Regions from separate parts of the Planococcus sp. TJ-301 genome, predicted to be linked through region 2. Evidence: riboswitches for the same ligand, from Rfam matches in the RefSeq annotation. Region 2 holds a riboswitch; each other region holds the start of a gene.
The links. Region 2 has a riboswitch for lysine ahead of dapA (4-hydroxy-tetrahydrodipicolinate synthase). Riboswitches for the same ligand answer to the same signal wherever they lie in the genome.
Positions count from the first base shown of each region.

Region 1: it holds a riboswitch for lysine, as region 2 does, so the genes downstream of both, AC4EHJ_RS15595 (Na+/H+ antiporter NhaC family protein) here and dapA (4-hydroxy-tetrahydrodipicolinate synthase) in region 2, are expected to answer to the same signal.
Region 3: it holds a riboswitch for lysine, as region 2 does, so the genes downstream of both, AC4EHJ_RS10545 (transporter substrate-binding domain-containing protein) here and dapA (4-hydroxy-tetrahydrodipicolinate synthase) in region 2, are expected to answer to the same signal.

Region 1 is NZ_JBZDOH010000004.1:166,389-174,469, forward strand. Features, by position in the region: gene AC4EHJ_RS15590 (bifunctional metallophosphatase/5'-nucleotidase) at 1-847, shown strand, start outside; lysine riboswitch at 918-1,100, shown strand; gene AC4EHJ_RS15595 (Na+/H+ antiporter NhaC family protein) at 1,214-2,788, shown strand; gene AC4EHJ_RS15600 (sodium-dependent transporter) at 2,989-4,509, shown strand; gene AC4EHJ_RS15605 (methionine/alanine import family NSS transporter small subunit) at 4,524-4,640, shown strand; gene lipA (lipoyl synthase) at 4,794-5,717, shown strand; gene AC4EHJ_RS15615 (YutD family protein) at 5,733-6,077, shown strand; gene AC4EHJ_RS15620 (DUF86 domain-containing protein) at 6,162-6,620, shown strand; gene AC4EHJ_RS15625 (TIGR01457 family HAD-type hydrolase) at 6,607-7,371, shown strand; gene AC4EHJ_RS15630 (YuzB family protein) at 7,393-7,629, opposite strand; gene AC4EHJ_RS15635 (NAD(P)/FAD-dependent oxidoreductase) at 7,780-8,081, shown strand, end outside.
Region 2 is NZ_JBZDOH010000001.1:1,879,644-1,887,724, forward strand. Features, by position in the region: gene AC4EHJ_RS09220 (efflux RND transporter permease subunit) at 1-393, opposite strand, end outside; gene AC4EHJ_RS09225 (hypothetical protein) at 783-1,034, opposite strand; gene AC4EHJ_RS09230 (TraB/GumN family protein) at 1,167-2,333, opposite strand; gene ypfJ (KPN_02809 family neutral zinc metallopeptidase) at 2,438-3,286, opposite strand; gene AC4EHJ_RS09240 (class I SAM-dependent methyltransferase) at 3,354-3,956, opposite strand; lysine riboswitch at 4,062-4,240, shown strand; gene dapA (4-hydroxy-tetrahydrodipicolinate synthase) at 4,398-5,288, shown strand; gene AC4EHJ_RS09250 (STAS domain-containing protein) at 5,331-6,173, opposite strand; gene AC4EHJ_RS09255 (GGDEF domain-containing protein) at 6,293-6,607, opposite strand; gene AC4EHJ_RS09260 (hypothetical protein) at 6,565-6,750, opposite strand; gene AC4EHJ_RS09265 (Yip1 family protein) at 6,931-7,572, opposite strand; gene AC4EHJ_RS09270 (DUF2382 domain-containing protein) at 7,843-8,081, shown strand, end outside.
Region 3 is NZ_JBZDOH010000001.1:2,163,218-2,171,298, reverse strand. Features, by position in the region: gene AC4EHJ_RS10575 (MFS transporter) at 1-722, shown strand, start outside; gene AC4EHJ_RS10570 (Gfo/Idh/MocA family protein) at 829-1,821, shown strand; gene AC4EHJ_RS10565 (lipid II:glycine glycyltransferase FemX) at 1,942-2,991, shown strand; gene pgeF (peptidoglycan editing factor PgeF) at 3,216-3,974, opposite strand; gene AC4EHJ_RS10555 (SRPBCC family protein) at 4,106-4,555, opposite strand; gene AC4EHJ_RS10550 (nucleotidyltransferase domain-containing protein) at 4,753-5,538, shown strand; lysine riboswitch at 5,813-5,995, shown strand; gene AC4EHJ_RS10545 (transporter substrate-binding domain-containing protein) at 6,129-6,974, shown strand; gene AC4EHJ_RS10540 (amino acid ABC transporter permease) at 7,039-7,806, shown strand; gene AC4EHJ_RS10535 (amino acid ABC transporter ATP-binding protein) at 7,837-8,081, shown strand, end outside.

The DNA of each region.
Region 1 (8,081 bases), on a different contig from region 2:
GCTGAAGGGGACCGTCGATTTTATCGTCTGCCTTTCGCATCTTGGTATCAGGGAAGATGAGCTGCTTGCAGAAATGTGCAGCGACTTGGATATCATCCTTGGCGCGCATACCCACCATATTTTCCACGAAGGGAAAATGATCAATGATTCGCTGCTCGGTGCTGCCGGGAAGTTCGGCATGTTTATAGGCCATATCACAATCGACCCAGTTACGGGGGAGCGGGAAGCAGAGCTGATTGAAACGGCCGATCTGCGCAGCAATGATGAAGGGTTCAATGACATGCTCATTGAGGAGGGCAAAATGCAGCTGAACGAACCGGTCTTTTACAACGACAAGCCTTTAAAGGCAGAGTGGTTCAAAGACTCAGAACTTGCTGAACTTTTCGGCCAAGCGATGCTGGAATACTCCGGTGCGGATTGTGCGTTGTTCAATGCTGGGTTGTTCATGGAAGATATGCCGCTCGGCGAGACAACGCGTTACGATTTCCATAAGATGTTGCCGCATCCGATCAATTTGTGCATGATCGAGTTGAGTGGTGCAGAACTGAAAGAAATCTTTCTTCAATCGTTGAACGCTGACTGGCCGAATATCGAATTGAAAGGGATGGGTTTCAGAGGGGCGGTTTTCGGCAACATGGTCCGCGTCAACTTTTCATTGGTCGGGCATGAGCTGCACATTGGCGGCCGCCGCGCGCGGCATGATGAAATGTTCAACTTGATCACACTAGATATGTTCACGTTCGGCTATTTTTTCCCGGAGCTGAAGCGTGCTCCGAAAACGTATTTCATGCCGGAATTTCTGCGCGATGTCTTTAGCCAATTTTTCCGCACTAAACCGGTGAAATGAGTGAATATTCGGAGTTGAAATTCATTTGATTTCATTAATATTGTGCGCTATGCTTTTAATGAATTCAATATCGATGGGTAGAGGCTGCAAGGCTTATCAGTAGGGTGCGGGGGTATGACATGGTTGCTCGCATCCGAAAGGGGGTTTTGCCGAAGTTTCTTTTTCAGCTGTCACTGAAAAAGAGGCTGGGGTCATTCTGAACAAGAATGTCACTGTCGTCTGTGTTTTGCATAGACGAAGAGCTACAGGGTTGTTTGATGTTTTACCACACAGACGAATTGTAGAAGGCTGATTGTATCCATTGGGAACAATCAGCCTTTTTTTCTTACTTTCTCTTCCATCCTATTAAAAAAGGAGGAATTTAACATGGAAAACACTATTTTTTCGATTTTGCCGCCAATCGTGGCAATCGTCATGGTCCTGCTGACAAAACGTGTACTGTTGTCGCTTGGCGCAGGGATTGTCGCTGCGGCGTTCATTTTGACTTCTTTCGCGCCGGTGCAAGCCGCTACGGAAATCTTCAATTCATTTGCCATCACGTTCTGGGACGGAGGGTTCAACGCTTATAACGTCTTTATCCTGCTGTTCTTGTTTTTGCTCGGAATCATTACCGCGTTTGTCAGCCTGTCGGGCGGCAGTATGGCATTTGCCGATTGGGCATCTGAACGCATCAAAACACGCCGAGGCGCAAAAGTGCTGACAGTCGTGCTCGGAATGGTCATTTTCATCGATGATTATTTCAATGCGTTGGCAGTTGGCCAAGTAGCACGTCCGATTACGGACCGCTACAAAATTTCACGCGCTAAACTTGCTTATTTCATCGATTCAACGGCTGCACCTGTTTGTGTTATTTCGCCTGTTTCCAGCTGGGGAGCGGCAATCATCGGAATCATCGCCAGCATCTTGTCGGCACAGACTTTTGTTCAGATGTCTGCGCTTGAAGCGTTCATCTGGATGGCTCCGATGAATTTCTACGTAGTCGCAGCATTGGCAATCGTCTTTTTCGTCGCAGTGCGCGATGTCGATTTCGGTGCTATGAAAAAACACGAAACACGCGCTATTACAACGGGCGAACTATTCGATGCCAAGAAAACAATTCCTGGGGAGATGAAAGAAGACTTCCCGGTCCATGGTCACGGCCGTGTGACGGATCTGCTTTTGCCGATCATCTTGCTGGTTGCAGGAACGATCGGGGCAATGATTTGGACCGGTTACCAGAATGCAGGGCAGATCTTGGATATCTGGGCAATTTTTGAAAACACGGATGTTCCTGCTTCTTTGATGGCCGGCGGTTTATTGGGTGCGATTTCTTCCATCCTATTGTACGTTCGCCAATTCAAACACAATAAAACAGCGAAAGCGTCTTGGGTTGGAAAAGGCATCTTTGAAGGCATCCGTTCTATGCTTGGAGCTGTGCTGATTTTGATTTTTGCATGGTCGTTGAGTTATTTGATTGGTGCATTGGAGACAGGACTGTATTTGGCTGATTTTGTTACTGAAAGCAATATGCCGATTGAAATCCTTCCTGTGCTGCTTTTCGTACTTGCAGGAATCATGGCCTTCTCAACAGGAACTTCATGGGGCTCTTTCGGGATCTTGCTGCCAATTGCCGGAAATATCATGGCACAAGCTGCACCAGAATTACTGCTGCCAGCACTTGCAGCGGTTTTGGCAGGCGCAGTGTTCGGAGACCATTGTTCACCAATTTCCGATACGACGATTCTGTCGTCTACCGGTGCAGGAAGCAACCATATGGACCATGTGTTGACTCAATTGCCTTATGCATTGACTGCAGCTGCTATAGCAGCGGTCGGCTACATCGTAATAGGTTTTACAGGTTCACTTCTATGGTCGCTACTGACAGTCATAGTCATTTTAGCAGTATTATTCCTTGTATGGTCAAAACGAACTACAATTTTAGAAAAACAAGCAAATAGCTAGTGGTTTTAAAAGCAGAGATCTTGGATCTCTGCTTTTTTATTATTGCAGTAATAGTTTTTAAGAAATTTTTTCCGGAATTATCTTTACTTTAGAGGAACCCATAGTTATACTAATTTTAGATTAGTCAATAATCTGAAAATAAACAAACTTCCTATTTTTCTGTAAGAAAAATGGAAGAAGACAAAAAAGGGGGAAGAAAAATGGAACGTTCGCAATGGGGCACACGCGCCGGTTTTATTTTAGCGGCAGTCGGCTCGGCGGTAGGTTTGGGGAACATTTGGCGTTTTCCATATGTAGCCTATGAAAATGGTGGAGGAGCATTCTTTATACCGTACTTATTCGCTCTGTTGACCGCAGGGATACCAATTCTAATTTTAGAATTCACCATTGGGCATAAATACCGTGGATCCGCACCGTTATCATTCTTTAGAATGGGCGGCAAGAAAATGGAGTGGCTGGGCTGGTGGGCAGTATTTGTCTCATTTGTCATATCCACCTATTATGCAGTTATCATCGCTTGGTCTATGCGTTACACGATTTTCTCATTCAACCAGGCTTGGGGATCAGACACCGAAGCATTTCTGTTTAACGATTTCCTTCAATTGACAGTGACACCAGGGCAAACTGGCGGAATAGTATGGGGTGTATTCATTCCGTTGGTGCTTGTATGGGCCATCACACTGGGAATTCTATTTGCAGGAGTTAAAAAAGGAATTGAAATGGCGAACCGTATTTTCATTCCGACATTGGTCGTCATCTTCTTGATCGTTGTTGTCCGTGCGTTAACGCTGGATGGAGCAGCGATGGGTCTTGATGCTTTCTTCAAACCGAATTTTGATGCCATCATGAATCCTCAGGTTTGGGTAGCGGCATACGGGCATATTTTCTTCAGTTTGTCTGTTGCGTTTGCAATCATGATCACTTATTCAAGTTACCTTCCGAAAAAATCGGATATCACAAACAATGCATTCATCACTGGATTTGCCAACTCGGCTTTTGAGTTGCTTGCCGGTATTGGTGTTTTTGCGGCACTTGGCTTCATGGCAAACCAGCAAGGCGTTGCAGTAGCAGATGTGGCTGCAGCGGGTGTAGGATTGGCATTCGTTGTCTTCCCGCAAATTATTAATGAATTCCCTGGCTTTAATGGGCTGTTCGGGGCATTGTTCTTCTTGTCCTTGACGCTTGCAGGATTGACTTCATTGATTTCAATCACAGAAACTTACGTTGCGGGCTTCTCTGAAAAATTCGGCTTGGGCCGCAATAAAGCCATCGCTATAGGCGGCGGTCTTGCGGCATTGATTTCTATCTTGTTCGCAACGCAAGGCGGACTGTTCTTCCTGGATGCTGCTGATTATTTCATCAACCAATTTGGTGTCGCAGCTATCGGCTTAGTGGAAGTGGTCTTGATCGTTTGGGTATTCCGCAAAGCGGATATGCTGAGAGACCATGCTAACGCTATCTCGGATATTCATCTTGGCGGCTGGTGGAAAATCTGCTTAGGCGTAGTAACTCCAATTGTTTTGGGCTATATGATGTTTGGTTTGTTGAAAACGAACCTTCTAAAAGAGTTCGATAACGACACAGGGAACTACGAAGGTTATACCGATACGTTCATCATGTTCGGCGGCGCTGGCGTAGCAATTGCCGCAATCGTTTTGGGAATTCTCTTCTCAGTCGGAAAATGGCATAAAGACCATGCTCAGTTCGACGAGCACAAATAAGGGGGACTTACACAATGTCAACTGAAGCTATTGTTGTAATGATCATTGGTATGGTCATCATTTGGGGCGGCCTGGGCGCAAGCATCGGGCACGCTGTCAAAAAAAGCAAGGAAGCCAAAAGAGCTGCATAATTCGAAGACCCGGAAGCGGTTGCGCTTCCGGGTTTTTATGTTGTCCGACAGTGCAAGGGGAAGTCAGGCATATTGTGGGCAAGTAGTCTTTATGGTACATTTGGAAGAGAAAAGCTGGCGTTTACAAAACCAACATGAATGGGGACGATGAACGTGTCTACAAAGCAGGAACATCTTAGAAAGCCCGATTGGTTAAAGATTAAGCTGAACACAAATGAAAACTACACGGATCTGAAAAAAATGATGCGTGAAAATAATTTGAACACTGTTTGCGAAGAAGCCCGATGCCCGAATATACACGAATGTTGGGGAACGCGGCGCACTGCCACTTTCATGATTTTAGGAGCAATCTGCACCCGCGCTTGCCGTTTCTGCGCAGTGAAAACAGGTCTACCGAACGAGCTCGATTTGCAGGAGCCTGAACGCGTTGCTAAATCCGTCGAGCTGATGAACTTGAAGCATACGGTCATTACTGCTGTAGCAAGGGATGATTTAAAAGACGGAGGGTCTGCAGTGTTTGCTGAAACGGTGCGGGCCATCAAACGTGCCAACCCGTTTACAACAGTGGAAGTGCTGCCATCGGATATGGGCGGCGTTTACGAGAACCTGCAGCGGCTGATGGAAGCGGAGCCGGATATCCTGAATCACAATATTGAAACGGTGCGCCGCTTGACGCCGCGAGTCAGAGCTCGGGCGACCTACGACCGCTCACTGGAAGTACTGCGGCGCGCCAAAGAAATCCGTCCAGAAATCCCGACGAAATCGTCATTGATGCTCGGACTGGGCGAAACCCATGATGAAATCCTTGAAGTGATGGATGATCTGCGTGCGAACGATGTGGATATCATGACAATTGGCCAGTACCTGCAGCCTTCGAAAAAGCATTTGCCGGTACAAAAATATTATTCGCCGAAGGAATTCAAGGAACTTTGGCAACTTGCAATGGATAAAGGATTCTCGCATTGCCAGGCAGGTCCTCTTGTGCGCAGCAGCTACCATGCAGATGAGCAGGTGAATGCCGCAGCCAAAGAACGCCAACGGCTAGGGGATATACAGACTGCAGCAGCAGATAGTTGATAGGTGGTGACAAAGATGTTCGTATTGGACCAATGGGAATATGAAGTCCTGATTGATTACCGGGATGGATTCCAGGAAGAGGCATTGAATGGCCGCTACAGTGAAATATTATCGAAATACGATTACATTCTCGGCGACTGGGGATATGGACAGCTCCGCCTAAAAGGATTTTTTGAAGACGCCAATCACAAAGCGACTTACGATACTAAAATCAGCACATTGCAGGATTATTTATACGAATACTGTAATTTCGGCTGTGCCTATTTCGTCATAAAAAAAGGTGGAAAAGCACCTGCTCCGGCAGAAACGGCAGCCCAAGAACAAGAAGAAATACACCAAACCTCCGAAGCGGAAGCTTGATCCGCCGGAGGTTTTTTCTATCCCTATGGTATGATAGAAAGAGACGGCAGCATGAAAAGAGCTTATTTTAATGGAGGGTTTTATATGTATTTTATCGACCGCAATAAGATAACGGAAACAGTGGGGTATATGAATTCGTTGCTTGCTTTATACGAAGAGAAAAAAGAATGGCCATCTTTTACTGAGCAGCTCGCCCTTGAGCGATTAGCTAATAATGTCATCGAATCAATCATCGATGTGGGGAATTCCATGATCGACGGATTCATCATGCGCGACCCTGGCAGCTACGAGGACATCATCGATATTTTGACGGATGAAAAAGTGATTGATGCTGATATGGACCAGCCGTTAAAGACTGTAGTAGAAGTACGCAAAATGCTCGTGCGCGAGTTTATGAAAGCAGACCATCAAAAAATCCATTCCGTATTGGATAGCAATTTGCCGGCATTGAAAAAATTCGGTCCTAAAGTGGAACATTATTTAACGCACGAACTGGGTCCTGTGTCTGCATTTCTTCCGGAGGCCAACGATGAAAAGTTATAAAGCATATTGCCTGGACCTCGATGGAACCGTCTACCGCGGAACCGACGCGGTGCCGGCAGCGGCTTCATTCGTCAAACGGCTGCAGGGTAAAGGAATTGAACCGTTTTTTGTAACGAACAATGCCTCCATGACCCAAAAACAATTGAACGTAAAATTGCATCGTTTCGGAATAGACACCCTGGAATCACAAATCGTATCATCGGCAATAGCCGCAGCTAAATACATCAAACGCTGGTACCCGGGCCAAACGGTTTTTATGATCGGCTCGGATGGGCTTGAGCAAGCGCTTGATCAGGAAGGAATCGAGCGCGTAGAACAAGGGGCTGACATCGTCTTGATGGGGATTGATCCCGGAATCACGTACGGGAAATTGGCGCAAGCCTGCTTGGAAGTCCGCAAAGGCGCTGTCTTCTTGTCAACGAACAAAGACTTGGCCTTTCCTTCTGAAAGAGGATTTTTGCCAGGCAACGGGGCCTTTACAACACTCGTTTCAGCATCGACTGATGTTGACCCGGTGTATATCGGCAAACCCGAGCGCCATATGCTGGAAACGATTCTCCATGAATATGGATTCGAAAAGCACGAAATGGTGATGATCGGGGACAATTACGATACCGATATCCTGGCAGGCATCAATTATGGCATCGATACCATCCACGTTAATACCGGCGTAACGCCGACAGATAAAGTACTCGAAAAAGAGCATCAGCCGACTTACGCTCTTGAAAATCTTGATTTTTGGCGCATATAAAAAAGCCGCTGAAAAGCGGCTTTAAAACAACGGATTTTCTTCTATAAACTCATAGACCTTGTCTGTCAATTCTTCAGGAGTATCAGCTTCGACGATTTCGCCGTTTACCAAGGCATAAAGGCCTTCAGAACATTTTGTGCAATAGCTTAAACAGCCATATTCTAGAACGTCAAGATTCGGGTCGCGGTCCAGTTTTTCGAAAGACTGTTGTGCGCCATTGACGATATTGCTGATGCAAAATTCTACAATCGGTTTCATTTAGGTCACCTCACTACAACGAAATCCTACCTTTTTTTCAAGCGCTAGTCAATTATTTGATTTCGCTTAATGTATTGTGAAAGTCATCACAATCAGCTATACTCATATTTGAGAAATTATGCAGACAGTTAAATTACAAAGGAGATATTTATGCGAAAATTAGTCTTACTTGGAGGCGGATACGGCAATATGCGAATTTTGCTTCGCTTACTGCCGAACAACTTGCCGCTCGATACAGAAATCATTTTAATCGACCGGACCCCATTCCATAGCATGAAAACCGAATTTTATGCACTGGCTGCCGGTACGGCATCAGACCATGAAGTGCGCGTCGCTTTCCCGGAAAGCGACCGTTTGACGATCGTCAACGGCGAAATCACGGAAATCCTCTTGGACGAGAAAACCGTCTGCCTGGATAACGGCGAGCGCGTCCTCTATGACGACCTCGTCAT
Region 2 (8,081 bases):
TGTCAGGTCGAGCTTTTCTACTGACGGCTGTTGCGCCTGTTCAGGGAAGCTGCTCGATGCGCGCTGCACTTGTTGCTGCATTTCCGTCACCAGCTCATCCGGGTCGAAGCCGTCTTCCAGTTCAAGCGTGATGATGGAAGCGGAATTCGCTGATACCGATTGCAACGACGATATGCCATCCACTTTCTGCAATTCCTGTTCAATCGGGTTGGTGATGGCTGTTTCGATTTCCTCAGGGCCAGCGCCTGGCAAAATTGTTGACACCAGCACAAGGTTCGGCGGCGTCTCCGGAATTTCCCGCTGTGGCAGCGTGACAAAAACATATGCACCGATAACGGTGAAAATAAAAATCAAGAATATGAATAATTTGCTGCGATCCAATAGGTATTTCATGTAGTGCCTCCTCCGCTTCTATATTAGTTGAACCAATGAATTTCCATTATCGATATTCCGCAAAACAGCTGCGAAGCGCAAAGCGTTGCAATAGACTTCAATGTCTCGAAGCTAGCGCAGCGTTGCAACGGTTTTTCATGTCCCGAAGCTAGCGCAGCGCTGCAGGGACAGGGACAGGGACAGAGACAGGGGCAGGGGCAGAAACAATCGTCCTTGCACTGCCCAAAGCATCCGGAGCGAATTTCATTATGCTACTTCTTTAGTTCAACTTCATATATGTACTATTCTACTGTATAATTATTGTATAATATTTATATAAGAAAGGCCAAATTGGCAATCGAAAATTGCAGAAAAAGAGGACCGGAGATATCCGGTCCTTTTCCTTGCGCTCAATGCATATGCTGAGCCCTTTTGTTCTTCATGAAATATGCTGCCGCAAAAATTAACAGCGGTGGAACTATGCTCAACTTGAACCACATGCTTCCGCTTCCGTCGAAGGCGATAAGGCCCATCGGCAAAAGCAAAGCCGCGCCGCTCCAAGCGAGCGCTTTCCATGACCGTTTCCATAAACCGTAGACGAACAAGATGACCGATGCAATGACCAGCGACCAGAGCAGGATTCCCATAAGGAATAAGCCCATGATTTGTTCCTCCCCAACTGTAATGTCTTTCTCTCTGTATGTTTACTTCTCTATACCCGTTCTAAAACCCTTTCAATACATGCCATAAGAAAAAAAGCCGGGCGCACAAAGCGTCCGGACTTTCGAATTTAATTATAGGTTTTTCAGGAATAGGCGAATGACGTCTGCCCCGCCGATGATGTTCCCGGCGGAAGTGCCGATGTTTGTCAGCACGACGACAAGCAGGACACGCGTGACTTTATTGTCCCAAAAGCCTTTAAGGGTGAATACATCTTTGGACAAGGTTTCAAAATCGCCGACATTCGGGCGGCGGACATATGCCTGCATTAGACCGGAGAACCAGCCTGCGGCGAGCAATGGATGAAGTGCGCCGACAGGTCCTCCGACAAACGCAGTCAGGATGGCGAGCGGATGGCCAAGCGCCAACGCCGCTCCAATGGCGCCAAGTGACGCCGTCCAAAGCACCCAGCTGATCGTGCCGTCGATGCCCGCAGCGGGATTATTGTAGAATGTAATCGCCAAAAGGACGACCAGCAAAATCGGCAGTGCCCAGCCAAGAATCTTTGGCCATTTCGATTTCGGCGGCACTTCAGATAATTTCTCCAGGTCGTGTTCGCGGTGAATTTCTTTGGTGATGCCTGGTACGTGCGCCGCACCAAGCACCGCCACTATTTTCTGTCCTGGGGCGTCTTTGATTTTTTGGGCCAGGTATTGATCCCGTTCGTCGATAAGCGGTGTTTTCAGTTTCGGAAACGATTTGGTGAAATCGTTCAATACAGCGTTCAGCGTATCTTGCGATTTCATCTTTTCAAGGTCTTCCTCAGAAATCGTTTCGCTGCTGAAAATACTGTAAAATACGGAGGTTAACAGCTGCGCTTTTCCCATGAAGCCAATATTGCTCCAGATGCGGGAAAAAGTGACCTGGATGTTGCGGTCTGCAAGCACCAACTCTGCACCGGTGTCTTTGGCGGACTCAATGCCTTGCAGCATTTCCTGCCCCGGCTTGATGCCGAACTGGTCAGCCAGACGGTTCTGGAACGAGGAGATCGCCAAGTTCATCAGCAGCAAGCTGGATTTCTTTTCTTTGATGACTTTGAAAATATCGGTTTCTTTCCACTTGCTCTTATCAGTCACCGACTGGTAGCGCTGGGCGTCCAGCTCAATGCATACCGAATCCGGCCGCTCCGCTTCAATGACTTCTTTGACCTGCACCGCGCTTTGGCGCGAAACGTGTGCTGTACCGATGAGAATAATTTCCCGGCCGTCGATGTACAGGCGCGTTATATTTTCTTCATGCATGGATTTACTTCCTTCACAGAACCTAATTTCCCTCCGCCGCAAGGCGCAAAGACTGTCTATTTCAATAATGAATCACATCGCCGAAAATATCAACTATTGTCGCGTCATAACCCGGTTGCGTTGAACGTGTTGCCGTTGCGCAGATCGCCATGTTCAAAACCTCTATAGAACCAGCGCTTGCGCTGCTCCGAAGTGCCGTGCGTAAAGCTTTCCGGAACGACATAGCCGCGTGACCGTTGCTGGATGGTGTCATCGCCTACCGCACTGGCAGCCGTCAATGCCTCTTCCAGATCTCCTTCTTCAAGGAGGTCCATGCCTTCTGCGTGGTGCGCCCAGACACCCGAGTAGTAATCCGCCTGCAATTCAAGCTTCACTTGAAGCTCATTATAATCTTCCTCGCTCAGCTTATTGCGCATCGGCTGCACTTTGCCCATGGTACCAAGGAGGTTTTGTACGTGATGCCCCACTTCATGCGCAACGACGTAAGCCATCGCAAAATCGCCAGGTGCCTGGAATTGGGTCTGCAATTCTTCGTAGAAGCTCAAGTCAATGTAGAGTTTCTGGTCGCCGGGGCAATAAAACGGCCCAACCGACGCACCCGCTGTGCCGCATGCCGAATCAACGCTCTCTGTGTAAAGCACCAAGGTCGGCTCCTCATATTCCAAGCCCTCTTCCGCGAACACTTCAGTCCATACCTGTTCTGTATCCGCAAGAACGACTGACACGAATTCCGCCAATTCCTCTTCTTCTTGGGATGCCACATATGGTTCATTTGACTGCGATCCGCCGCCCATCGTATCCAACATCGCACCCGGATCCCCTCCAAGAAAAGATACCAACAAAACAATAAGCAAGCCGCCGATGCCGCCTCCGGCAATCAGGCCGCCGCCTCCGCCACCTCTTCCTCTTCTGTCTTCAACGTTGCCGCTGCCTGCTCTGCCCTTCCATTTCATCTATTTCCTCTCCTCGCCATTCACTTTTTATAAGCTATACCCCATTCGGTACCGCTTTTAATCCATTTCAATCGAGGCGGTAAATTAAAAATCGCTCTCTTAAATCGCCTTCCACTCCCGGCAGTTCAACTTCCTGGAACTGTTTAAATCCTGTGCTATGCTCCAAATAGCCGATGTAATCCTCTGACGGAAAGAATAAGATCAGCTCGACATTCCGCAGCGAACGTTCCACGGACTTCAGGATATTATTGATGACCGTGATGAAAATCTGAACAGAAAATGGGTTAAAAAAATAGAATTTATTGTCGTGGGGATGAATTCGGTATTGTTCAGCGAGTGTACAGACAAAACGGATCCGCCCTTTTGCCGCTGGCCGCTTTTGCACGTAGGACTCCAGGTTTTCACAGGCTTGTTGGTGAAGGCCCTGATCCATTTCGACCCCGGTCGATGCCGCGCCGAACAAATGGTGCACCAAAAAGTTGAGGCGCCCTTTGCCGGAGCCGAAATCGACGAACCTATCTTCCGGGGATAAAGGATAGCTATTGAAAAGTGTCTCGAGCAGTTCATATGGTGTCGGTTCGTAGCGATTGTAATGGAAGGTATCATGGAACCCCTGCTGTATGCCTGAAGTATGGATATTCAGGTCGTGATCGTATTGCCGTTCGTCCATCAAATCTCCTCGATTCTTATAAAATAGTGCCTTGCATACTTGCAATTAAAGCAGGAATTTGGTAAAGTCTAGCTAATTCAATAATTTCTTGCTCCGCTTTTTCGGAGTGAGGATAGAGGCGCAAAAACCATCAGTAGACAGCTCGAGGATGATGAGATCCGATGACAGCTGCTGAAAGGGGAATTTGCCGAAGTGGCCAGGCGCTCATTGCCGATGTTGCTGGGTCTGCATTAAACAAATGCAGGACTGTCATATAGGAGACTATATGGAGGGCTATCTGACGCATGGATTGAGCGCTTTACACGCTAATCCTATCGCAGCAACGAGACCCTTCGTTGCTGCTTTTTTGTTTTTCCGATACGCTTGCCGCCTCTGATTACGCACGATCAACGCAGCAGCAGACAATAGAACACACAAAAAAATGAGAAAAGGGTGGTATTTATGAATTTCGGACAAGTAGTGACAGCAATGGTGACGCCATTTGACGCAAGCGGTGACATCGATTTCCCCGCAACTGCAGCCCTAGTGGAACATTTAATTGAAACCGGGAGCGATGCATTGGTGGTAGCAGGCACTACCGGCGAATCGCCGACTTTATCGGAGGACGAAAAGATCGACCTCTTCAAGTTTGTCGTCGATACTGTCCAAGGCCGCATTCCAGTCATTGCAGGAACCGGCTCAAACAATACACGCGCTTCAATCACGTTGACGCACGGTGCAGAAGAAGCGGGCGTTGATGCCATTATGCTGGTGACACCATATTACAATAAACCTTCACAAGAAGGCATGTTCCAGCATTTCCAAGCGATTGCAGCCGCCACTCATCTGCCAGTCATGCTATATAATATTCCTGGGCGCAGCGTCGTCAATCTGTCAGTCGACACCATTGTGCGCTTAGCCGCAATCGACAATATCGTCTCCATCAAAGAAGCAAGCGGGAGCCTTGATGCCGCAGCCGAGATCATTGAACGCACACCCGATACGTTCAGTTTATACAGCGGCGATGACGGCTTGACCTTGCCGCTTCTTGCAATTGGCGGAACAGGCATCGTATCTGTAGCTGCCCATATCATCGGCCGTGAAATGCAAGTGATGATTTCCAGCTTTAAAGCCGGCGACACGGCAAAAGCCGCGCAGCTTCACCGCACACTTCTGCCGGTCATGAATTCGTTATTTGCTGCACCGAATCCAGTTCCTGTTAAATCAGCATTAAACTGGGCTGGTGTAGCAGTGGGCGGCGTACGCTTGCCGATGATTCCGTTGACGGAACAAGAAACACTGACGTTACAAGAAACTTTAGCGCCGGTAGTAAAAACGGCCGCTACACAATAATAAAAAACCCGCTGAAGCAAAGGCTTCAGCGGGTTTTTTGCATCAAGTTTCAGCAGTTAATTTTTTAAAGGCTTGTTTCAAGCTGCCGCCAAGTGCCAGCTGCCGGACATCGACACCTAAATGCGTAATCGTCTGGGCAATTTCTGGCCGGATACCGGTCAGAACAGCGTGCACACCGATCAATTTCAGCGACTCAGTCAACATGATAATTTGTTGTGCCACCATGGTATCTACTTTCACGACACCCGATAAATCGATGATCAACGTTGAAACGTCCAAATTGCCGACTGACATGAGCGTTTTCTCCAGAATGTGTTCTGCGCGGTCCACTTCGATTGCACCGACAAGAGGCAAGATCGCAATTTCGTCATTGACGGGCACAACTGGCGAAGACAGCTCCAAATACTCCGTGCGCGCTTCCTTAAGATTTTTTTGATACGAATTGATGTACGCGAAACTATAAGAATACGCCGCATGGTCAAGCAGGCTATGGAAAAATTCCATGACCTCGAAAAGCACTTCAAGTTCTATGCCTTTGTATACAGCTTCCGACTTGATAACTTTCCCGATATGCTTGCGGTAAATATTCGTTTCCGCTAAAGCGCTATCGAGCTGCATGCCTTCTTTCAGGAAATAATTCCCGGTGGCATGGCCCCATTCAGCAATCTCATCGTAAGCCTGTTGCGGATCAAGGAAATTCGTGATGGATTTGCCGATCAATCCAATCAGCCCTGAACGGAACTCGATAACCGCCTTCAGCAACTCTCCATAGCCTGCAACATCTGCCGGGCTGGCATCTTTTAATGCCTCTTCCTGGATCAATTGGGCGATTAAATATTTATCTTCTTCCACCCGTTGGCCGAGCAGTGTAACTTCCCTTTTCATGTGGTACCTCCCGAAGTAGCGTTTGTCATTCATTGTCTTTTATTATACCTGTCAGTCAACGATTTAGGATACTGAAAAATTCCTCTTATTTATTGCCCAGGAAATAATCGGTTTCCGCGTCATCCTGTTGTTACGCAATTGCAGCCACCATTCTTTGCAGCATAAAGCGCTTTATCTGCACGGGCGAACAGTTCCCTAGCAATGTCTCTCACTTGGTAGCTCGCCACTCCGATACTGACGGTGATAGGGACATGCCGCCAATCGGCCTTTTCGAGGCGCCCACACAACTTTTCACCAAATTCTTTTGCCGGTTGTATGGCATGCCCGGGCAGCAGAATGATGAATTCTTCTCCACCCATTCGTGCAACGATCGCTCCGCTTTTAATTTCGCTCAAGAGTTTATCAGCCAACTCCTGCAGGACGGCATCTCCCATGGGATGGCCAATTCCTCTTCAAAAGCAGGCGTGATCGCACTCCATACATCTTGGTCACAGCCCAAACCGTGCCCGAACACCAACGCTTTTTTCCCATTTCCAAGCAACTTTATGTTATTGCGTTGCATCGTCTGCTGTTGCACAAGCAGCTCCCCCTTTTGCCCCTAGCAATTCTCTGTCTCGTTTTTAACTTCTTATCATCCATAATATCATCAAAATTCACAATAAAAGCGTCCCAACCAAATTATCCTATTATTTGAAAGTTAGAGAGGTACAAAAACCCCCATCTACACTTTCATAATTATCCAGAACTTATAAGCTTCCTAATAGAATTGATTAAAAAACGAAGCGAAAATGACAAAGACAATAAGAAGCACTAATATCGTAATAACGATGCCTGGCAACACGACAATGAAAAACCCTTTCCAAGACGAGACATGGTGCGCTTCGCCCACCGCTTTGCAGACGATGATGAATGTCCAGACGGAAACAACCGCCAGCACTATAGACATGATTGCCACAATTGGATTTCCCGCCACATCTGCGCGGTCTGCAAAGAACGTTTCCGGAGATGCAAGCGCCCAAATGATCAGCAGCGGCAACAGCCAAATCTGCGGTATTTGCGCTGCAGGAAGCGCTTTAAACATTTCCTGATAAGTCGCCGTTCCTTTGAACAGCCGTCCTACAAGTGTCAATATAGCTGCTCCTAAGAAATAGCCTACAGCACTCCCTATCGGACCGGTGATCAATGCCTGAAGAATGGCCGCCCAAGGGGCCATGTCCGAACTGCGGGTATTCATCATCCCTAACAGGCCGGATGCGAATCCTGTCAGGACAATGAGCAAAATCATATATTTGGCCGATTTTCGTTCAATGACGAAACGCACTGTTTCACGCGTTCTCAGCCAAATATCGGTGAATGGATTCACCTCACGCTCTTTGCTTAATCGATCTTCTCTTACCATAATTCCCTCCTCCTTCCTCTCGGATATAAAGACGGACGGCAGCAGCATCGCATTTTTTTCTCTGATATTTTCTAATACCCTAATTAGGCTTTTATTAAATATATATTATAGGTAAAGACTGAGGAACTTTGATTTTCAGTTCCAGAAAAGTTCCTATTCTCAAGAATAATGTATATTTTGGATGTTTATAATACTGAAAAGGGTGGGTACACTACCTCTACCTTAACTTTTAGGTTCTACACCGAACCATATACTGAGGAGGAATTTATAATGACAAACCATGAAAACAAATTGATCGGCGCATATGACGTACAGGCAGAAGTATTAAATAAAATCACAGAGTTGAAATCACAGGGCTATAGCGAAGATGACATTTATGTCGTTGCGCAATACCACGACCAGGTGGCGATGGTTGAGCGGCAGACTCATGTGCATGTTGAAGCGGATTCAACAGAAGCGAACGGTACACCGCAACAAGAAGAAGGCTTCATGGGCAAATTCATCAACTT
Region 3 (8,081 bases), 280 kb from region 2:
GTGCTTCGGTAATCCTCATATTTACGCCGCTGGCTTTTTTCTTCATCCGCAACCGGCCGGAAGATTTCGGATTACGGCCGGACAATGGTCCAAGTGTCAGCAAAAAAGAGCATCAGCGGCAATTGTCCGCTGATATCAGCTGGACGGTGAAAGAGGCCCGGACGACTCGGACTTTTTGGCTGCTGCTGTTTTGTGTAGCAGTTCCGGCGCTGGTGAATACCGGCATGACGTTCCACCTCGTTTCCATTTTTTCGCTCCAGTCGCTTGAGCCTGAAACGGCTGCTGCCGTCTTAAGCCTCATGGCTGTCATCGGTTTTCCGGTGACTTTCCTGGCAGGCTATTTGCTTGATAAGATCCGGGTACAATGGATGCTTGCTGCTGTTTTTGCCGGGGAGATCGCATCGATCTTCTTGCTGAAAGAAGCAAGCGCCTTTTCCTCAGCGATTCTGTTTGCCGTTGTTTGGGGATTCATGCTCGGCATTGAACGCGTGACGCTCAGTGTGATCTGGCCGAATTATTTTGGCCGGCAATACTTGGGCAGCATCACAGGGATTTCCATGGCGGTGATGGTCGTCGGTTCTGCTCTCGGGCCATTGCCGTTCGGCCTGTTCTTTGACCGTTTTGGCGGCTATGATGAAGTGCTATGGGTCATCATGATTTTTCCGCTATTGGGAATAGTGGCGTCGCTGCTGGCCGATCCGCCGCAAAAACAAGCTGGATAATCAGCGCAAGCCGTGAAATGCAAAAGCATTTCACGGCTTTTTTATATGGAAAAGGGCTTTTTTTGACGGTCTTGGTATATGATATGAAGAAAAAAGGAGAGGTCATATGAAAAAAACAAATGTCTGTTTCATTGGAGCCGGCCTCCATTCGACGACGAATATTTACCCAGCGGCACTGGAAGCGGGAGCGGAAATCCAAGCGATTGCCACGCGCAGTTTTGAGCGTTCCCGCAATGCGCTTCAGCGGCTGGGAAGCGAAGGCAGCGCTTATGATGATTACCGAAGCATGCTGGAAGCGGAAGAATGTGCGGGTGTGGTGGTTGTTGCCCAGCCTGAAGACCATGCCGCGTTAGTGCTTGACTGCATCCATGCAGGGAAAAACGTCTTTGTCGAAAAACCGCTTGGCATGACGGAGGTAGAAGCGGCTGACATTGCAGCCGCTGCTGAAACAGCCGGAGTCCAAGTGATGGTCGGGTTCATGAAGCGCTACGCACCGATTTACCAAAAACTCAAAGAAGTGATTGATGGCGGAACGCTCGGTCCAGCCCGCTCTTTCCAAGCGCGCTTTGCTGTCGACAGTACCTTGTTTTGTGAAAATGACGAGCAGTTCATGAAGTTCGCCGCCATCCACATGGTGGACCTCGTGCGGTTCCTGTTCGGCGAAGCGGTGGAAGTGAAAGGGTTCAAAAACAGCAGCAAAGGGTTTATTTCACATAGCATCTCGTTGAAGTTTGAAACGGGCGTGGTCGGCAGCCTGTATTTCAGCGGCATGACTGCCTGGACGCGTGAAAGTGAGAATATCACGGTGACGTTTGATGAAGGATTCGCTTTTGCGGATGAAATCAATGCGTTGACGATTCATAAATCCCAGCATCACGAAGAACAGCCATGGCAATCGATCGAAGAAGCGGACACCCATTACAAGCCGTCCGCAACGCCGATGTCCGGAGCTTACCGGGACCTGTACCTCCGCGGTTTTGTCGGTGAAATGGCCCATTTCTTTGAATGCTGTACAACGGGTGCGATGCCCTTGTCGAACGCACGCGACAACGTCCAAACGATGGCGCTTTGCGACCGGATCCTCGACAGCCTTTCGTAAAATGCAAAAAAAATTAAAACCCCTGCATAATTTCACCTGAATTTCATTTGCGCCCTTTAAAGTATGGAATAAGAACAGGTGAATCAGCCGACACCTTTTCAAAATCAGGGGGGTCATGTTATGCAGGTGCAGGAAACAAGATTACTCACAGTCATTGATGGCAAGGACAGCGTTCGCTGGAATCGCCTTGTAGCCGGCTTTTCGAATACCGACATCTATTTCTCGCATGAATATTTTATGAGCGCCCTGTTATTGGATGAGGGGGAGGCGATGTTGTTCGTTTTTGAAAATGCTTCCGGCAAAATTGCGTATCCGGTCATCAAACGGACGATTGCCAATGAAGGCGATTTGGAATTATACGATATTACGACACCATATGGCTACGGTGGACCGCTGATTTCATGCTGCGGCAGCGAGCAGGCTTTGCTGTCGGAATTCCGAAAAGAATTCGGCGCATATTGCCAGCGCCATCACATCGTCTCGGAATTTGCCAGATTCCATCCGTTATTAGGCAACCAGCAAGGTTTCGAAACCGAGATGGAGATTTCCTACGTCAGCGATACAGTGGCAATCGGGCTGCAGCAGGAAGGCGATTTGCTGAGCCGCATTCCGGGAAAAAACCGCAACATGATCCGCAAAGCGATAAAGAACAACATCGAAATCAAAAAAATCAGCACGGAAGATTACCTCGAGGAATTCATCTTGATGTATTACGACACCATGCGCCGCAACAACGCGACCCGTTATTACTTTTTCACCGAGGAATATTTCCGAAAAACCATCACGCTGTTCGGATCGGACCTTCATTTCTTCGGCGCATTCCTGGATGGGAAAATGATTGCGGCGACCTTAGTGTTGAGCCAGGGCAAATTCATCCACTATCATTTATCAGGATCATTAATGGCATATCGGAACCTGGGTGCGAACAATTTGCTGCTTTTCAAAATCGCCGAATGGGGCCAGGCGGGGGGCGCGGAAGCGTTTCATCTGGGCGGCGGCTATTCAGGTCAGGACGACAACCTTTACCGCTTCAAAAAGACTTTCACCCAAGACGCACCGCTGGAATTCCATATCGGAAAGAAAATCCACAATCCTGCGTTGTACCAAATGCTTTGTTTTGAAAAAGAGAAAGACGAAAACAGCTCCTATTTTCCTTTGTACAGAGCTTGAGGCAACATTAAATACGAATAGATTTGGCAGGTGCGTCCTTTCGGAGACGCCCCTTTTTGCGTGCGGAAAGTATTTAGCAGTTGAGAGAAAGTATTTCGCTCGGCAAGGGAAGTGAATCCAAAACTATCCAATTAAAATACGCTATTTGCAGCAATTTTGATTAATATCTATGAAAAAAAGCATTCCAGCTTTCACTGGAATGCCTTTCGCGATTGGCTTTGCCTCTATTTTTTCATAATGAATGCCATATGGCGGCCGGCTTTCCGGTTTTCTCGGTAAGAAAAGCCGGAAGGATCCTGATACGTGCAGATCCGGTCGACCGCTATGGAATCTGCAGGGATGCCTGCGAGTTCACATTGCTTTTTCACCACAAGCTGGTTGTCGATGTGGTATTTGCCGGTTTCTTCATTGTAATACGCAAAGCTGTCCGCATAGCCAAGCGCCTTGAATTTCAAATACACGTCTTCATCGACTTCGAATTTCTCCTGACTCAGGGCAGGTCCAATCTGGATGCGAAAATCCTCCGGCCGGCATTGTTCCACTTCAATCAGGTGTTGGAACAATTTCAATGAAATCTCTTTTGCCGTCCCTTGCCAGCCGGAATGGACGGCGCCGACAACTCCCGCCGATTCGTTGAAAAACAGGATCGGCACGCAGTCGGCAGCAAAGCTGGACAACAAGATGCACGATTCGTATGTATAAAGAGCGTCCGTATCCGGTATGGCGCTCGCCAAATCCAATGCGCCGCGGCCTTTGTCCGACGTTTCCACGCGGTGGAAATTGGCGCTATGGGTTTGCTGGGCGCAAACGAGATCATTCATGCTGCTATTGACTGATGTTGTAAGAAGTGCCCGGTTTTCGGCAATCTTAGCAGGATCCATGCATGCGTGGAGCGCCATATTATTGGCTTCCGGTGCTTCTTCGTTCTTCACCGTAATGCCTGCAAGAAACTTGTTGTCGTCCGTATAAATAATCGATTTCATCTTCGCACCTCTTTTCAACAATTTTACCAGGGCTCTGAAAAAACTTACTGCCTTTCCTAAAATATATAGCAGCAACGGCCAGAAGCCAACCAAAAAAGGAAAGTACGCTTTGCAGCGCGCTTTCCTTTTTGCTACTCGGAACTTTCACAAATGGCTTTGATGTTTTCCAAGGTATGGGAGGCAGAGTTCCGGCTCAGCCGTTCGTAGATGATCCGGTCGGTGATTTTTCCGAACAAGTCATCCGGGATATAGCTTTCGATTTCAAAACTGACCTCTGTACCAGAGTCTCTCGTAACGTAATAGCTGGATTGTCTGGCATTGAAACTGCCGCTCATCATGCCCGTCCATTTGGCGGTGCTGTCGGTGATTTCGCATTCTGTGACTTGAATGGTTTCAGGGAAATGCATGCCCATGATGGCATACTCGGCTTCAACGACGGTACCGACCTCACCGTTGCCGTCAATTTTTTTCGGAGAAGCCAGATTGTTGTAGAAATGTGCCCAATTTTCAGGATTGATGGTGTAGCGAAAAACTTTTTCAAGTGGAGCATTGATGAAGATGGTCTGTTTCGTGTGAGCCATGCGTTCATTCGCCTCCTGGAATGCAAGATGATTTCTGCTTTCATTATACAACGAAGAAATCATTAAACTTCTAATTTATCGGAATATTTAAATAAATTATTATGGTGTATATGGGATGTGTGGGCAAATTGGCATTCCGTGGCAAATCAATTATGCTAATCAAATAAGAAGTGAAATTAATGAAAGCGGTGGCGTTGATGGATCAGGTGATACAGGAAAAGTTAAAAGAAATCGAAGAACAGTTTCAAGTGAAAGTGCTGTTCGCGGTTGAGTCCGGCAGCCGGGCGTGGGGATTTCCGTCAACGGACAGTGATTACGACGTCCGTTTCGTCTATATTCATCAGCTGGAGTGGTATTTGGCCATCGACCCGCAAGGCATCGGCGAGAAGCGGGATGTCATTGAAATGCCCATTAACGACATGCTCGACATCAGCGGTTGGGAAATCACGAAAGCTTTGCGGCTGTTCCGGAAAAGCAACCCACCATTTCTGGAGTGGATGTACAGCGAAATCCAGTATTATGAAGCCTATTCGTTCAAAGAAAAATTAAAGACCTTGGAAGATGAAGTTTTCTTTCCGAATGCAAGCCTCTACCATTATTTAAATATGGCGAAAAGTAATTACCGGACCCATCTCAACAAAGAGGAGGTAAAGATAAAAAAATATTTTTATGCATTGCGTCCTGTATTGGCTGCGACTTGGATCAAAGAGCACCAGACCATTCCGCCGATTGATTTTTATGAGTTAATGGAAGGTCTTGTGCCCGAGGGGATTTTGAAAGAGGAGATCCTCGATTTGTTGGAGCGCAAGAAAGCGGGGGAAGAGCTGGATCTGGAACAGCGGATTCCTGCCATTCATCATTTCTTGGACAGTGAAATTGAAGGGCTGGAAGCTTATGCAAAGACATTGCCGCCGCGCATTGGAGACCCAACCGATAAGCTTAATTCTTTATTTAGGGAAACTTTAAAGCAAGTATGGGAATAATTGCGCAAACAAAAGGCAGACCATCTTTAAAAGAGCCGATTCGCCTTTTTCAGTCCTTTGCTTTGGAAGGTGAAATATTTTTATGCTTTCATTTAAAACAAGAATAGTAATAAATTTGGATATTCGCTTAATTACAACAACTACTTTTTCTTTGAATAGTTTTGATGGATGATAAGACGCGGAAAAAGAGCGCAGAACAGAATTTGGAGCGGCGTTGACAGGAAAAAAGTAATAATGTAGACTATGAAAAACAAGTGAATATGACCTCACTTTCCGGTGAGGTAGAGGCGCGGAATTTATTAGTCCATAGAGGAGTTTGAGAAACAAGGATGCTATGGAGAAGGGAAGACCGCCGAAGTTTGTAATATTTCTCATTATTACTTGCTGGGTCTGCAGTGAATAATTGCAGGACTGCCGCATTGGACTTCCCAGTCTTTCGCGGTGTGCTATCTCGATACGGGAAAAGAGGATTTAGGGCAACTATGCATATAGCGATCTGAGTCTATCTCAGGTCTTTTTTTGTACATAGCTGCCCTTTTTGGCCTATTCAGAATTATTTTACTTAAAACACAAAGGGGGAGAATGAAAAGATGAAAAAGAAATCAGGATTGATGTTAACAGCCGTGCTTTCACTGGGCATGTTGCTTGCGGGATGCGGATCGGAAGAAGACGCAGCTTCAGGCGGAGGTTCAACTGAAGAAGGCGGGACGTTTAAAGTAGGGATGGAAGCGGGCTACGCGCCGTTCAACTGGACGCAGAGCGATGATTCCAATGGCGCTGTGAAAATTTCCGGCAATGCGGAATACGCGGGCGGCTATGATGTGGAAATCGCGAAACAAATCGCGGAAGGTCTCGGAAAAGAATTGGAAATCGTCAAAACGGAATGGGACGGCTTGGTCCCAGCACTGAACTCCGGCAAAATCGATGCCATTGTGGCGGGCATGTCGCCGACAGCGGAACGCAAAGAAACCATCGATTTTTCCGAGCATTATTACACATCGGAATTGGTGATGGTTGTGAAAAAAGGCGGCGAATTTGAAGGCGCGAGCGAGCTTGCTGACTTCAGCGGCGCGAAAATAACGGCGCAATTGAATACGTTCCATTATACGGTTATCGACCAAATTGAAGGGGTTTCCAAAGAGACGGCAATGGAAAGCTTCCCAGCAATGCGGGTAGCGCTTGAGTCGGGCATGATTGACGGCTATGTTTCAGAACGCCCGGAAGCGGTCAGCGCTTCAGCAGCGAACGAGAATTTCGCGATGGTGGAATTCACAGACGGCTTTGAGACTTCAGAAGATGACACGGCAGTAGCTGTCGGCTTGAAAAAAGGCAGCGAGTTTACAGAACAGATCAACGAAACATTAACTGGCATCTCAGAAGAGCAACGCCAGGAAATCATGGATAAGGCTATTCAAAACCAACCAGCTGCCCAGTAAAAGTTTAGGCGGTGCCGGCTGCAGCTAAATGCAGCCGGCTTTAAATTTTTTTAGGAGGAAAACCATGAGTCTTGAGTGGGTTATCACCATACTTACAAATAATTGGCCAATGTTCCTGCGCGGAGCAGGGATGACATTGCTGATTTCCATCATCGGCACGTTGATCGGTGCCGCAATCGGTTTGATTATCGGCATTGTCAATACAGTTCCGATGCCGGAGCGCGGCGTGAAGCGTTTGTTCCAGAAAACGATCAATTTCTTGCTGTCCGCGTACGTGGAATTTTTCCGCGGCACGCCGATGATTGTTCAGGCAATGGTCATTTTCTACGGCTCGGCGATGGCTTTCGGCATTGATATGGATGTCTTTACGGCGGCGATTTTCATCGTCTCCATTAATACGGGCGCTTATATGTCGGAAATCGTCAGGGGCGGTATCATTTCTGTCGACAAAGGACAGTTCGAAGCGGCACAGGCAATCGGCATGAATCATTTCCAGACAATGATGAACGTCGTCATGCCGCAGGTAGTGCGCAACATCCTTCCGGCAACCGGCAACCAGTTTGTCATCAATATCAAGGACACCGCCGTATTGAACGTTATCGGCGTCACGGAATTGTTTTTCCAGACCAAGTCGGTGTCGGGCAATAATTTCCGGTATTTCGAATCGTTCTTCATCGCCTGCGTCTTGTACTTTGTCATGACATTCACCATCACGCTCCTGCTGCGCAAGCTTGAGCGCAAAATGGCAGGGCCGTCCAATTACAGCATGATCGGCGGCTTGCCAATGCAAGTGGTCACGGCAGAAGACACAGAACATAAAATCAAAGAATAAGAAATCCGCAATAGCAGAAGAGGAGACCTTATGGAAAAAGTTATTGAAATCCAGCATTTAAGCAAATCCTTCGGAACGCATGAAGTGTTGAAAGACATCGATTTCTCTGTCAGCAAAGGCGAAGTAGTATGTGTCATCGGGTCGTCCGGATCCGGTAAATCGACGCTGCTCCGCTGTGTCAACCTGCTCGAAAAACCGAGCGGCGGCAAGATCATCTATAATGGCGAAAACATCCTTGATGACCGCCATGACATTCATTCCTACCGCACCAAACT